2 regions of the Streptomyces sp. NPDC054783 genome follow, and region 2 is predicted to be linked to the other one. Evidence: riboswitches for the same ligand, from Rfam matches in the RefSeq annotation. Region 2 holds a riboswitch; the other holds the start of a gene.
The links. A riboswitch is a leader RNA that binds a small molecule or an ion and turns the genes downstream of it on or off. The one in region 2 is predicted to bind guanidine.

Region 1 (7,631 bases), on a different contig from region 2:
TCGGCCGCGACGCCCTCACGCACCCGAACGTCAAGGCCGTCGTCATCGACCTCGGCGTCAACGACATCCTCCGCAACCCCCGCCTCGCCGACCCCAACAAGATCATCACCGGCCTGCGCACCCTCGTCCGCGAGGCCCACTCCCGCGGCCTGAAAGTCGTCGGCGCCACGCTCATGCCCTACCGGGGCCACCGCGGCTGGACCCCGGCCCGCGAGGCGGTACGCCGGCAGGTCAACGCCGAAATCCGGGCAGGCGGGGTCTACGACGCGGTCATCGACTTCGACAAGGCCCTCCGCGACCCGTACGACCCCCGCCGCCTGCGCCCCGACTACGACTCCGGCGACCACCTGCACCCCAGCGACCTGGGCTTCGCCAGGATGGCCGGCGTCTTCGACCTGAACACGCTCAGGGGCGCGGGGCAGACGGAGCTGTAGGTACGGGCGAGGAACACCGACGGGATGACCGGGATACTGACTGGCATGACCCGCTTGATCCTCGCCACCCGCAACGCCGGAAAGATCACCGAGCTGAGGGCCATCCTCGCCGAGGCCGGACTCCCCCACGAGCTGGTGGGCGCCGACGCCTGCCCCGACGTCCCCGACGTCAAGGAAACAGGCGTCACCTTCGCCGAGAACGCCCTGCTCAAGGCCCACGCCCTCGCCCAGGCCACCGGCCTGCCCGCGGTCGCCGACGACTCCGGCCTCTGCGTCGACGTCCTCGGCGGCGCCCCCGGCATCTTCTCCGCCCGCTGGTCCGGCCGCCACGGCGACGACAAGGCCAACCTGGACCTGCTCCTGGCCCAGCTCGCCGACATCACGGACGAACACCGGGGGGCCCACTTCGCGTGCGCGGCGGCCCTGGCACTGCCGGACGGGCGCGAGCGGGTGGTCGAGGGCCGGCTGAGGGGTGTGCTCCGGCATGCGCCCGTCGGCACCAACGGCTTCGGCTACGACCCGATCCTCCAGCCGGAGGGCGAGACGCGGACCTGCGCCGAGCTGAGCCCCGAGGAGAAGAACGCGATCAGCCACCGGGGGAAGGCGTTCCGGGCGCTGGTGCCGGTGGTTCGGGAGTTGTTGGGCTGACACACGGGAGGGGCCGTCCAAGGACGGCCCCTCTGCGCGTGCGGCCGATGGGAGTCGAACCCACATGGGCAAATGCCCCGAGGCACCTAAAACCTCTGCTTATACCATTCAGCAACGGCCGCGTGACCGCCCATGCTACCGGGATGCGTACGGCTTCGGCTCCCGCCTCTGCACCATGTACTGGTGACTGCGTGGCAATTGGGGCAGAGCAGTCGCAAGTTCTCGCGCCGGTCGTCGCTCCAGTCGCCGCTGATGTGATCGACTTCCAGTGTCATGGGCCGCCCGAGCCACTCGGGGCCAACGCTGCACTCGGCGCATTGCTCCGGTACACCTACCTCGTGGAGCGCTCGGCGCAGCAGATGGGTTCGTGTCCGACGCCGACCGTCGTGCTTGACCAGGACATGCTCGGGGCGCTTAGCGCGGTCTGTCTGGGTCTTGCCTCGTTGGTGCGCCTGCCCCAGGAAGTGCGCGGTCGAGACGTCCCCCTCGGCGACCCACTCACGCAGCAGCGCACGCTGCGTGCCGGTATCCGGGCGCCCAAGACGGCGCAACGTCTCTGCGATGGAGACCGACTCGGCGACCGCTGCGCACAGTTCCTCGGGCGCGGGGCGGCCGGGCCTGCCGGAGTCGGAGAAGTGCGAGATGTCGATACCGAAGTACGCGAACCGCCGCACGAGGTATCGGCGCAGCTTGCCGTAGGGGCTGGTGCCGAAGAAAGCGATGACCTCGTCGAGGCTCGCACACCGCTCGGCGGCCTCGGCCAACCGCTCGCGCGTGTACTGCGCGCCGCTGCTCATACGGCGCCGCCACCCTGGGCACGGCCCTTGCCGCGCCCCCGGTAATTGTCCGTGGTCGAATGGCAGTTGGGGCAGAGGAACCGAAGGTTCTCGATGCGGTTGCCACGCCAGTTGCCGTCGATGTGATCGATCTCCAGAGGGAGCGGGCGGCCCCGGCACACCGGCTCTGTACCGCATCGGGCACAGCGCTCCGGCAAGCCGACGGACGTCATCGCCCACTTGAGCCGGTCGCTCGGGACACGCCGGGCCTGGCCGACAGGTTGCTCGACGAGCAGGCCCTCCGGCGTTCGGGCGCGCCAGGGTTTCCCTCTCTGGGTCGGCACCTGGAAGTGCGAGGTGTCGATCCCGTACGCCTTGATCCTGCGGCTGATGTGCGTGTGGTGGCCGCCGACGACCTCCAGGCCGAGATGGCGCAGCACCTCGCACATGTTGGTCGATGCCGCGACCGCCCGCTCAAGCACCTCCCGCGTCCACCTCACCCCCTCCCGCTCGAAGTGCGACGTATCCACCCCGAGCTTCTTCATCCGCTCCCAGACATACCGCCGCGTCGAACTCCTCGGATCCACCCCCAACCTCTCCAGCGCCTCCGACAACGTCCGCGCCCCGCGAGCCGCTTGCTCCAGCCGCTCCCTCGTGTATGCACTGGCCCCCATCGAGCCCCCTCCGTTCCGGGCGTGCGTTCGCTGCCCGTACGGAGTAACGAACCGGTTATCGGACAGTCACGCACGGAATAGAGGAAGCGGCCCGCACCAGGTCATTCCGGTGCGGGCCGCCAGCAGCTGAAAGGGATCCTCAGATCCCCAGATCCTTGATGATCTTGGCCACGTGGCCCGTGGCGCGGACGTTGTAGAGGGCTCGTTCGACCTTGCCCTCCTCGTCCACGACGATCGTGGAGCGGATGACGCCCATGTACGTCTTGCCGTAGTTCTTCTTCTCGCCGTACGCGCCGTAGGCCTCGGTGACCGTCTTCTCCGGGTCGGCCAGCAGCCTGACCTTCAGGGACTCCTTCTCGCGGAACTTCGCCAGCTTCTCCGGGGCGTCGGGGCTGATGCCGAGCACGTCGTAGCCGGCGGAGGCCAGGACGTCCAGGTTGTCGGTGAAGTCGCAGGCCTGCTTGGTGCAGCCGGGGGTCAGGGCGGCCGGGTAGAAGTAGACGATGACCTTGCGGCCCTTGTGGGAGGACAGGGAGACCTCGTTGCCGTCGGCATCGGGGAGGGTGAAGGCGGGGGCCACGTCCCCCGGCTGGAGTCGCTCGCTCATCGGGCCAGGGTAACCGGGGGGCCTTGCGGTGCGCCGGGAGGAGAAGCTGACAGACTGTCCGGGACAGCATCAGGAGACTTCGGAGGCCGTACGGTGGCGGACACGTCGGACACCAGAACCCCGGCGCAGATCGAGGCGGACATCAAGCGCCGCCGCGAAGTGCTGGCCGAGACGCTCGACGAGATCGGGGTGCGGGTGCATCCGCAGACGATCATCGGGGACGCCAGGGCCAAGGTCGTCGCCAATATCGATCACACGGTCGGGCGGGCGTACGTGCAGGTCAACCGGGTGGTGAGTGAGGTGCGCGCGCAGTTCGTCGATGAAGAGGGCGGGGTGCGGCTGGCGCGGGTGGTGCCCGTCGCGCTGCTGGCCGTCGGCGTGGTGGGGCTGCTTGCCGTGGGCAGCAGGCGGCGCAAGGGCTGACCCGGGCGCAGCCCGGCGTGGCGAAGACAGGTAGGTTCGAGGCGTGAGCGCCAACAGAAACCAGCACAGCACCCCCCATCACGACAAGCTTCCCATCCGGATGCTGCACGACCGGGTTCTGGTCAAGCAGGAGACCGGTGAGGGCGAGCGGCGGTCGGGGGGCGGCATTCTGATTCCCGCCACCGCGGCGGTCGGGCGGCGGCTGGCCTGGGCCGAGGTTGTCGCGGTCGGGCAGAACGTACGGACCGTGGAGCCGGGTGACCGGGTTCTGTTCGATCCGGAGGACCGGGCCGAGGTCGAGGTGCGGGGTGTGGCGTACGTGCTCATGCGCGAGCGGGATCTGCACGCCGTGGCCGCGGACCGTTTCGAGGGGTCGGAGGACTCCACCGGTCTGTATCTCTGAGTCCGTTCCGGTAGAGGGGCCGGTGACCGTGGTCACCGGCCCCTTTGTCGTTCCTTTGCTATGTTCGAAGGCGTCAGCCCGACGAGACGCGCCGTACCGGGATCCCCGACCTCAGGCAAAGACGACGCACCCCCGTTCAGAGATTCCTTCCGGAGGTGCCTGTCATGGCCTGGGTTCTGCTTGTCGTCGCCGGTCTGCTGGAGGTGGGCTGGTCGATCGGGATGAAGTACAGCGAGGGCTTCACCCGGCTGGTGCCCAGCGTGTTCACCGGCGCGGGGATCGTCGCGAGCATGGTTCTGCTGTCGTACGCCGCGAAGTCCCTGCCCATCGGTACCGCGTACGGCGTGTGGGTGGGCATCGGAGCGGCCGGTGCGGCGGTGCTCGGCATGGTGGTGCTGGGTGAGCCGGTCACCGCCGCCCGGATCTTCTTCGTGTGTCTGCTGCTGGTCGCCGTGGTGGGGCTGAAGGCGACCAGCGGTCACTGACACGTCAACGGGGCGTCACCGAGGGTCAGATGGCTGGGTCGCCGCCTCCGGCGCCGGCGGCCGTGCCTGTCGTACCGCCGCCGCCGTCGGTGCCGCCGCCGGTGGTCGTGCCGCCGCCGTTCGTGCCGCCGCCGGTGGTCGTACCGCCGGTCGTGCCGCCGCCGTCGGTGCCGCCGCCCGTGGTCGTACCACCGCCGGTCGTGGTCGTACCACCGCCGGTCGTGGTGCCGCCGCCGGTGGTGCCGGTGCCGCCGGTGGTGGTCGGGCCGCCGGTGGTGGGGGTGCCGGTGGTGCCGCCGGTGGTCGGGCTGGTGGTCGGGCCGCCGGTGGGGGTGCCGGTGGTGCCGCCGTTGTTCTGGCCGACGGTGGTGCCCGGAGGGGCCGAGCCGGTGGCGCTGGGCGGCTGCGGCTGGTCGGCGCCCGGCTCCAGCTGGAGGTCGAAGTCGGAGGACGGCTTGTTCTTCAGCGCGTCCGCCGTGTACTGGGCCCAGATCTGGGTGGGCGGGCCGCCGCCGTTCATACGGGGCTGGCCGAGGGCGCCGTACAGCGGCATGTGCTTGGCCGTCACCGGGTCCTGGCCCATGACCGAGACCACCGTGGCCAGGTCCGGGGTGTAACCGGCGAACCAGGCGGCGGTGTCGTTCTCGGCGGTACCGGTCTTGCCGGCCGCCGGGCGGCCCGCGGCCTGTGCGGCGGTGGCGGTGCCGTTGTCGACCACGCTCTGCAGGACGGAGGTGGTGGTGTCGGCGGCCTCGCGGGTGACGGCCTGCTTGACGGGCTGCTGGGGCAGCTTGACCGTGTCCGTGCCGTCCTTGGTGATCTTCTCGATCATGGTGTACGTGCCGTGCTGGCCGTGGTTGGCGAGCGTCGCGTAGGACTCCGCCATGTCCAGCACGCTGGCGGTGGCGGTGCCGAGGGCGATGGACGGGGACGGGTACAGGTCCGGGGTGTCGGAGGGGACACCGAGGTCGATCGCGGTCTGCTTGACCTTGGACGGGCCGACGTCGGCGGCCATCTGCGCGTAGACGGCGTTCACGGACAGGTCGGTCGCCTTGGTGACGGTGATCTGGCCGTACGACTTCTGGTCCTCGTTCTGCGGGCTGTAGGGCGCGCCGTTCCAGCCTTCGACGAGCCGCTCGTTGGTGCCGTCGTACATGGTGTTCGGGGTGATGGTGCGGCCGTCCTGGGTGCTCGAGGCGTTCTGCACCGCCGAGGTGAAGACGAAGGGCTTGAAGGTGGAGCCGACCTGGAAGTCACCGCGGGTCGCGCCGTTGGTGTACTGCTTCACGTAGTCGATGCCGCCGTACATGGCGACGACCTTGCCGGTCTTCGGGTCGACGGAGGCGCCGCCCGCGCGGACGTACCTGTCCACCTTGTTGTTCTTCTTGTCCAGCTTGGCGATCAGCTGGTCGTTGACCGCCTTGACGAAGGCGTTCTGCCTGTTCTTCTGGATGGTGGTGGTGATGCGGTAGCCGCCGGTCGCGAGCTGGTCGTCGGTGAGGATGTTGTTGGTGGTCAGGTAGTGCTTGACCGCCTCGACGAGGTAGCCGCGCTGGCCGGACATGCCCGTGGAGACGGTCTGCTCCTTCGGCATCGGGAACTTCATCCCGGCGCGCTCGGACTGGCTGAGCCAGCCCTTCTTGACCATGCCGTCCAGGACGTAGTTCCAGCGGGCGACGGCTGCCGCCTTGTTCTCGGGGTGGGCGACGACGTCGTACTCGCTGGGCGCGTTGACGAGCGCGGCGAGGTAGGCGGCGCGGGCCGGGTCGAGGTTCTGGGCGTCCACGCCGTAGTAGGCCTGGGCGGCGGACTGGATGCCGTAGGCGTTGCGGCCGAAGTAGCTGGTGTTGAGGTAGCCCTCGAGGATCTCGTCCTTGGACTTGTTGCGGTCCAGCTTGATCGAGATGAAGAACTCCTTGGCCTTGCGGGTGACCGTCTGCTCCTGGCCCAGGTAGTAGTTCTTCACGTACTGCTGGGTGATCGTCGAGCCGGACTGCTTGCCCTTGCCGGTCGCCGTGTTCCAGGCGGCGCGGATCATCGCCTTGGGGTCGATGGCCGACTCGGTGTAGAAGTCGCGGTCCTCGGCGGCCAGTACGGCGTGCTGGGCGTCCTTGGAGACCTGGGCGAGGCTGACGTTCTCCCGGTTGATCTGGCCGTCGCGGGCCAGCTGGGAGCCGTCGGCGTAGAGGTAGACGTTGGCCTGCTTGGTGGCGAGGGCGTTGGCCGGCGGGATGTTGACCATCGAGTAGCCGAGGAAGAAGAGGCCGACGAGCAGCATGACGCCGATGACGAAGGTGCCGAGCACCATGCGCCAGGTCGGGATGATCCGCCGCCATCCGGTCCGCTTGGGCCGCTTCGGCTTCGTGCCCTTGCCGGTCCCTGCGGGGGCCTGGCCGTCCGGGGAGGCGGCGAGGGCGGTGGTGGCCTGGTCGGGGGTTGCGCCGGGGGTCTGCCGGGGGGTCTTTGCCCCGGGGCCGGTACGGGGGCCGGGGGTGGCGGCGCCCACCGCGCCCACCGCGCCCACCGCGCCCGCGGCACCTGCCGGGGAGGCGTGAGCGGCGGCACCGGCGGCGGCAGCACCGGCGGCGGCACCGGCTGTCCGGGCGGGTCGGCCGGGGCCGGCGGGTCGGGAGCCGGTCGTGTGGGACGTGCGGCCCGTGGCGGCCGGCTTCGTCGCCGGGGAGGCCGCCTCGGCGGGACCGCCGGGCTCACCGGCGCGGGGCGCGCTGACCCGCCGGAGCACCTGCGTGGTCTCGGGCGCCTGGGCCTGCTCGGCGGGCTTGCCGGGTTCCTCGGAGGATGCCTGGGGTCCCCGGGGCGGGGTGATACGCCGGAGGACCTGAGTGCTCTCCGCCGACTGCGGCTCCTTGGGCGCGCGGGCTCCGGGGACGTGCGGCTTCTCCGAGGTGCCCGACTTGCCGAAAATTTCCCCCTTGTCGGAAACACTCTGATTGACGGAAGCATCGCGTTTGTCGGATGTTTCACGCCCGGACGCCGATGCGGCACCCGAGACCGACGCGTCACCGGAGGCCGACACGCCGCGGGAGGCGGAAGCACCGCGGGAGGGCGAGGCACCCCCAGAGCCCGTAGCACCACCAGAGCCGGTAGCCCCACCAGAGGCAGAGGCACCACCAGCGGCCGAAGCACCGCCGGAGGGCGAGACGTCATCAGGAGCCGACGC
Region 2 (7,631 bases):
CCCGCCGACGCGCCCGCCACGGCCGCCGCGCCGGACAGCACCGTCCGGTGTGCGCATCGTGCGACGATGCCCGCCACCACCGGAGCCAGCGCGACCGCGGGCAGTGTGCTCACCATGAGGAACAAGCCCGAGGCCAGGCCGCGGTGCCCGCCGCCCGCGCGGCCGACCAGCCACCAGACCGCACCGACCTGGAACATTCTGCTCGCAGCCTGGGTGAGGAGCTGACCGGCCCAGATCCTGCCGAAGGACGGATTGCGCAGCACGAGGGGCAGACGACGCCCACGTGCAGGTGCCGCGGTCACGAGTGCGGCCGTTCGTCGACGACACGGATGAGCTTGCCCGAGCGGGAGTTGACCGCGAGGTCCCGGTGCCGCACCCACTCGATGCTCAGCGGGTTCACGTGCCCGGCGGTGGTCGCGGTTGCGTAGAAGGGACGTTGAGCGAGGAGCGCGGCTACGACGGACTCGCGCAGCCCGGCATGTTCCTTGCCAGGGTCGGCGATCGCGAGCCGCAGCACCAGCCCGTCGCGGCCGTCCCGTCGGCGCACGACCAGCTGCAGGCCAGTCACCTCGCCCGCCGCGTCGGCTCCTTTGACGACGTCATGGACGTCCTCGGTGTACAACGAGACGGGACCGACCCGCACGCCCTCCTCGGCGCGGCCGAGGATGCGGAAGACACCGGAGTCCCGGTCGACCCACTCGGCCCGGTCGCCCGCCGGATAGCGGAGCACCGGCATGAGTCGCCTGCGCAGGTCGGTGACGACGAGCCGCCCCGGCACGCCGTTCGCCTCGACGGGGCGGTCGGTGCCGTCGCAGAGGATCTCGACCACCGTGTACGGGGTGAACGCTCGGTGGACGCGTGGGTCGTCGCCGGGCACGGCCTCGCCGAGGAGACCGGCGTCCACGCTCGCATATCCGAGGGAGCGTGGCCGGGCGTTCGGGAACGCGGCACGGAGCAGCGGGAGTTGGTCGCCGAAGAGGCACTCCCCGCCGAAGAACAGCAGCTCCACGTCCGGAAGTGTCCGGCCGGCGCTGGTGAGGCGCTCCGCGAGCGAACACAGTGTGGTCGGTGTACCGGCGACCACCTGGACCCGGAACTCCTCCAGCGTCGCCGCGGTCGACTCCCAGGGCGCCGCGCCGCCGATGGGCAGGCGGACGTTGGCCACGGGTGAGCGGTGCAGCGAGTCGAGGACGAAGCTGAAGCTGGCGTACAGGTCACCCGCGTAGAAGAGATCCGCCACCCGGTGCCCGGGCCGCAGCCCCGCACGGACCAGCCCGGAACCGAACGCGGTCGTGAACTCCCGCCACTCCGTGCGGGTGTAGTAGGAGAACTTCGGCGACCCGGTGGTCCCGCCGCTGCGGAAGACGATCGCTTCGTCCAGCGGAGCGGTGAGCAGCCGGTTGCCACGGGGCGAGTTGGCGCGCCAGAAGTCGGCCTGGGGCACCACCGGAAGATCTGTGGGACGGGTGACGTGCTCGGGAAGCCCGGCGTAGAGCTCACGATAGAAATGCGAGTTGGTGCGAGCGAAACGTACGAGTTCCGCGAATGGTTGAACTGGCATCAATTCCTGCTCGAAGGCGTGGACCGCCGCCGGCACGGAAAATGGCCGGCGAGGCGCGACGGAGCCGGTCCACCATGGCGGGCGCGGACCGTGTCGCTGAAGGCGTGAAAAGCGGCGCACCCATCACGAGTGGGGCGCCCGGTGCACCAGGATATCTCACTATGCGGGACGAATTTGCGCCAACTGGCCTCGCGTGCGGGGGCTTTGATTCCTCACGGACGTATTCCACGGCCGTTCGGTTCCTGCAGACGCGGAGACGGTGATCACAATCAACCGGCCACGTATAACCGCTCGTTGAACGGAGCTGAAGGAAGCCTTATGGAAAGGGGCCGGCGAAGGCGCTCCGAGCTATGGCTGGAACCCAACCGTGTCGATTAGGGAGCGTTAGTCGATCAGGGAGCGCTTTTCGGCTGTGCCGCGGTAACGGCTTCGTCAGCCAGGAGCGCGGTGACGCCGACCACCGCCACAGACTCACCGGTACTCGAACCATGCGATGCCGGAAACATCCGCAGCGCAAAACCAAGCCGGCCGGGAGGGACGGTTGTGGGATGCTCGCGTGCATGATCCCTGGTCCGAACAACGGCTGGTCCTTCGCGACCGCACGGGAGGCCGCCCGCTTCGGCGCGGGCGAGGTCACCGGAGTTCCCGGCGTCGAGCACGCGACGGCCGACAGCGGAACACTCTGTGGCATCCCAGAGCACCAGGTCACCCGCTATCGGCACCTCTTCGACCTGACGGACCCGCAGGCGTGCCCGAAGTGCCGCCTGGAAGCTGAAGCTGCTCCGACACAGCCATGCGCTCAGGAGCGACTTCACGACACGCTCCAGGCCGCCGCCCCGGCAGAGGCCCGCGACGACCTCCTCACCGCGCTTCGGAGAGGTGCGCCGGTGCGCCTGTGGCTCCACGGTCCAGCCGCGACACTGGCCCGGCACTACGCAAAGCTCGACACGCTGACCGAAGGCGCGGAACCCGCGGCTGAGGCATTCGACGCCGCCACGACGATAGGCCTGGCCCGCGTCGAAGACGGAACCTGGCGCTTCCTCGTCGTCCTGCCCGAAGACGGCAGCCGCCCGCTCGTCGCACGTGGCCCGCACCACCCTCGCTGACGACGTTCATAGGCAGAACGAGACCACCGTCCCCCTTGGGACATGCGACCTCGCGGAAATTGCCCGGCACGGAAGCAGCCACCCCCGGTGACGCATGAGCGTGCGCGTTGCTGAGACCCGCCGCCGTCCCCCGCACCGATCGCCGGTACGGTCCGCGGCGCCGACCGGACGCGCACCGCCACCCCGTGCCCCAGTACGCAGCGGCCGGCAGGACTCGGCCCTCCAGCGACAAACCCCATGGCCCGACCCACGCGCACCACGTCCGCATCCTCGCGCCGCAACGCGACACACGCGGGACGAGCGCGACGCAAGCGATGCCGCCGCACGGGCGCAGGGCGACAGAGCAGTGGATCAGTGTCGTGCTACGGTGACCGCGGAGGCGTCATGGATGCCTGCCCCGGACGAGATGTGCGCCGTACCCGGCCTGCCAAGACGACGCACTCGGGAGACGTCATGGACGCAGGCACACCCTTCATCGATTTCGGCACTCCAGCTCCCCAGCCCCGGGAGTTGGACGTCCGGTGGATTCACGGCTCACCGTCGTCCAAGCACAACACCGACCCGGACATCCAGGTCTACGCGTACGACGAGCACACGATCATTCTGCGGCAGAACATGGCGATCAACTACGAGGCGCCGTTCCTCTTTCTGCTGTTCGGAAACGCCCAGGCGGTGCTGATCGACACCGGAGCCACCCCGGCCCCCGAATTCTTTCCCCTGCGCCGGGTGGTGGACGAGCTCGTCGACGGCTGGCTGGCCCGCCACCTCCGGCAGGAATATCACCTGCTGGTGCTGCACACTCACGCACACGGCGACCACATCGCGGGCGACGGCCAGTTCTCCGACCGCCCCGACACCACGGTGGTCGACGCAGAAATCACCGAGGCCTGGAAGTATTTCGGTTTCGACGAGGACCCCACCGCCGTGGCACAGATTGATTTGGGGGGCCGAGTGCTCGAGTGCCTGGCCTCCCCCGGGCACCACGAGGCAGCGGTCACGTTCTACGACTCCTGGACCGGGATCCTGCTCACCGGCGACACGGTCTACCCCGGCCGACTTTACGTTCAGGACTGGTCCGCCTTCGCACGGACGATCGACCGCCTGATCGAGTTCTCCGCACGCAGACCGGTCACCCACGTTCTGGGCTGTCATATCGAGATGACCACCGACCCGGGCGAGGACTACCCGGTGCGCACCACCTACCAGCCCCAAGAACCCCCGCTGCAGATGACCACCGCCCACCTGCACGAGATCCGGGCCGCGCTCAACGAGATCGGCGACCAGCCCCGTCGACTCGCCTTCCCCCACTTTGTCATCTGCCCGAACGGCTGAGCTCCGCGATCTCGCCCGCCACGGTGGAGTACCTGGCGGGGCTGCTCGCCGTATGGCCCACCGAGTCGTCCAGCCCTTCTTCCACGCACTGCATGATCGTGCCGTCGATGAGCCTGTGGACATCCGAGGTCTTTGGTCCGCGGACCGGCAGCCGCTGGGCGCCCTTGGTCCACCGCTCGATGGTCTTTCCAAGCTCCGAGGCGATCGGAATCTCTTTCACGTGCTTCTACTCGTACGGACATGACGGCGCCGTTCCCCAGGGTCCGGGCGGCGGCTCCCGCGCAACTGCCGGCGGGCACCGGACCGACGGCGTCATGTGACCTGCGCAGATCGCCGACGCCGGATTCACTGCGTGATCGCCGGCGACGGGCGCCCGGCCAATACGACCGGTCGACCGGTCTTCGGGGGCTCACCCCTCCGGACGGCAGGACCGGGCCCCGAAGAGCGTGCCAGAACAGCCGGATTTGGGCATGCCCATGCCGGGCAGGCAGGGCGTCCGTGCCCGCTGAAGCGACGCTGCGGGACCGCAGGAAACGGAACAACCGTAGGAAACGGAACACTCGGGTCGTTCAGGCGGGCCCTCCTGGTGAGCTGTCACGGATGCGCACCGCGAGTGCTGCAACGTCGTCGTTGAGCCCACCGCCGCTGTGCCGGAGGAGATCCCGGTGAAGCGTGTCGAGCAGGACCCTCGGCGCAGCCGCGGTCTGGCGACTCATCCAGTCCTGCAGGGCGAAGAACTCACCTTCGCCGTTGCGGCTCTCGATGACGCCGTCGGTGTAGAAGAGCAGCTGGTCACCGGGCGTACACACGATCGTGTCGGTGGTGTAGTCGGCGCCGATGAGTGAGGCGAGGTTGAGCATCGGCGAGGTGATGGTGGGGTCCAGGACGTGGAGCTTGCCCTGATGCAGGAGCAGTGGCGGAGGATGCCCGCAGTTGAGGAGCCTGATGCGGTCGCCCTGGTGCGGGAACTCGGCGAGCACCACCGTGGTGAACTGCTCCAGCAGGTCCCCGGTGGGAAACGTACAGCTGTGCCGGGTGCTGCTGACGTCCAGGCGGCGGACGATGCCCTCCAGGGTCCGTTCGTCGTACGCGGCCTCCCGGAAGCAGCTGACCACTGCCGCAGCCGCTCCCACTGCGGGCAGGCCCTTGCCCCGCACATCGCCGATGATCAGTCGTACCCCGAATGGCGTGGCGACGGCTTCGTAGAAGTCCCCACCGATGCGAGCCTGCGCGGCGGCTGCGACGTACATCGACTCGATCTCGATGCGACCGACCCGGCCGGGCAGGGGACGCAAGAGCACTTTCTGTGCCGCGTCGGCGACGAGGCGGAGCTGGACGAACGCCTGTTCCCGGTGGATGCGGACACGGCACGTATACGCGGCCGCCACGGTGACCGCGGCAATGGCACCCACGGTGAACCACGTGCCCAGGTCAGGGTAGACAAGGCTCAGCCCAATCATGATCGCAACGCAGACCAGCCCCAGCAGAACAGTGGGCAGCACAGGCCACACCGACGCCGCGAGGGCAGGTACGGCAGTCAGGAGACGACTGAAAGCGATCTTTCTCGGGGTGGAAAACGCCAGGCTCGCGACAACCACAGTCAAGATCACTGGTGAGAGCCCGGCGAGACTCCACCGCCTATGGAGCAGACCACGAAAGCACATCCACCCGGTCCACGGCACGAAAGACAGCATAACGACATATGCCAGACATAGTGACTCAGGACGCGGGTGTGGCCCCCATCGGGCGACGGCGGAGCCTTGGTACCCACATCCACGGCACCACCAGAAGGGACCGAGCCTGCCGAGCTGAAGAACGCGCTTCATTCCCTGTGCGGATGAGGCGCGACAACGGCCTCGTAGGAAACCTTCCACCTACCCGCCGGTCACCGGTCGAGGGCGCACAATGGGTACATGGCTGGTCGCTGGCAGTTCTGGATCGACCGTGGTGGCACCTTCACCGATGTCGTGGCCGTGACGCCGGATTCCGAGGTGGTCAGCCGCAAGCTCCTGTCGGAGCAGCCGGAGGCGTACCAGGACGCGGCGGTCGCCGGCATCCGTCAGATGCTGGGTCTGGAGGCGGACGAGCCGATTCCCGGCGACCGGATCGAGGTGGTGAAGATGGGCACCACCGTCGCCACCAACGCGCTGCTGACACACACCGGCGAACCGACGGTCCTGGTCGTCACCCGGGGCTTCAGGGACGCCCTGCGTATCGCCTACCAGAACCGCCCCCGCATCTTCGACCGGCGCATCCTGCTCCCGGAGGCGCTGTACGACCGGGTGATCGAGGTGGAGGAGCGGGTGGGTGCGGATGGTGAACTCGTCCGTCCGCTCGGTCTGGACGCCGTGCGCGAGGCGCTGGCCGCGGCATACGCGGACGGATTCCGCAGCGCCGCGGTCGTCTTCCTGCACGGCTACCGCCATTCCGCGCACGAGGCCGCCGTCGCCGACGCGGCCCGCGCCGTCGGCTATCGGCAGGTCAGCTGTTCGCACGAGGTCAGCCCGCTGATCAAGCTGGTACCGCGAGGCGACACGACCGTGGTCGACGCCTACCTCTCCCCCATCCTGCGGCGTTATGTGGACCAGGTGGCCGCTGAGCTGAACGGTGTACGGCTGATGTTCATGCAGTCCGGGGGCGGCCTGCGCGAGGCGGGCCGCTTCAGGGGCAAGGACGCCGTGCTGTCCGGCCCGGCGGGTGGGGTAGTGGGCATGGCGCGCGCCGCCACCGGCGCCGGCCACGTCAGGGCGATCGGCTTCGACATGGGCGGCACCTCGACCGACGTGTCCCACTACGCGGGCGAGATCGAACGGGTCCTGGGCACTCAGGTGGCGGGAGTGCGGATGCGGGCGCCGATGACCGACATCCACACCGTGGCCGCGGGCGGTGGCTCGATCCTGCACTTCGACGGGATGCGCTACCGCGTCGGCCCGGACTCGGCCGGCGCCGACCCCGGCCCGGTCTGCTACCGGCGCGGCGGTCCGCTGACCGTCACCGACGCCAACGTCATGCTCGGCCGCATCCAATCCGTCTTCTTCCCCCGAGTCTTCGGCAAGGACGGCGACCAGCCGCTGGACGAGGCCGCGGTCCGGGCCCGCTTCACCGAGCTGGCCGAGCAGACCGCCGCCGCCACCGGGCGGCGCCGCAGCCCGGAGGCGGTTGCGGCGGGATTCCTCGACATCGCCGTGCTCAACATCGCGAACGCGGTGAAGAGGATCTCCGTCCAGCGCGGCCGCGACATCACCCGCTACGCGCTGGTCGCCTTCGGTGGCGCGGGCGGCCAACACGCCTGCGCGGTCGCCGACCGGCTCGGCATCGACACCGTCCTGATCCCCCCGCTCGCCGGGGTGCTGTCCGCGTACGGCATCGGGGTGGCGGACGCGGTCGCGCTGCGCGAACGCTCCGTCGAAGCCACCCTCGACCGGCCGGAGACGGCAGCCCGCGTCGAGGCCGTGCGCATGGAGCTGGACGAGCAGGCACGTACCCAGCTGCGCGAGGACGGCGTTCCGGACGCCACCGTCCGCACGGCTGCCCGTGCCCTGCTGCGCTACGAGGGCACCGACTTCTCGCTGCCCGTGCCGCTGGGCCCGGCGGACAACATGCGAGCCCACTTCGAACACGATCACCAAGAC

Region 1: another riboswitch for guanidine. It lies ahead of sugE (quaternary ammonium compound efflux SMR transporter SugE); the one in region 2 lies ahead of ACWGJ5_RS21710 (MBL fold metallo-hydrolase).

Annotation. Positions count from the first base shown of each region.
Region 1 covers NZ_JBSHAY010000017.1:169,598-177,228, forward strand. The annotation lists gene ACWGJ5_RS27765 (SGNH/GDSL hydrolase family protein) at 1-434, shown strand, start outside; gene rdgB (RdgB/HAM1 family non-canonical purine NTP pyrophosphatase) at 480-1,082, shown strand; tRNA gene ACWGJ5_RS27775 (tRNA-Leu) at 1,122-1,204, opposite strand; gene ACWGJ5_RS27780 (HNH endonuclease) at 1,169-1,879, opposite strand; gene ACWGJ5_RS27785 (HNH endonuclease signature motif containing protein) at 1,876-2,532, opposite strand; gene bcp (thioredoxin-dependent thiol peroxidase) at 2,672-3,139, opposite strand; gene ACWGJ5_RS27795 (DUF3618 domain-containing protein) at 3,233-3,562, shown strand; gene ACWGJ5_RS27800 (GroES family chaperonin) at 3,606-3,965, shown strand; guanidine-III (ykkC-III) riboswitch at 4,018-4,096, shown strand; gene sugE (quaternary ammonium compound efflux SMR transporter SugE) at 4,130-4,450, shown strand; gene ACWGJ5_RS27810 (transglycosylase domain-containing protein) at 4,476-7,487, opposite strand.
Region 2 covers NZ_JBSHAY010000012.1:14,601-22,231, forward strand. The annotation lists gene ACWGJ5_RS21695 (MFS transporter) at 1-263, opposite strand, end outside; gene ACWGJ5_RS21700 (phenylacetate--CoA ligase family protein) at 299-1,561, opposite strand; gene ACWGJ5_RS21705 (hypothetical protein) at 2,122-2,667, shown strand; guanidine-III (ykkC-III) riboswitch at 3,041-3,109, shown strand; gene ACWGJ5_RS21710 (MBL fold metallo-hydrolase) at 3,121-3,999, shown strand; gene ACWGJ5_RS21715 (hypothetical protein) at 3,980-4,219, opposite strand; gene ACWGJ5_RS21720 (PP2C family protein-serine/threonine phosphatase) at 4,569-5,459, opposite strand; gene ACWGJ5_RS21725 (hydantoinase B/oxoprolinase family protein) at 5,913-7,631, shown strand, end outside.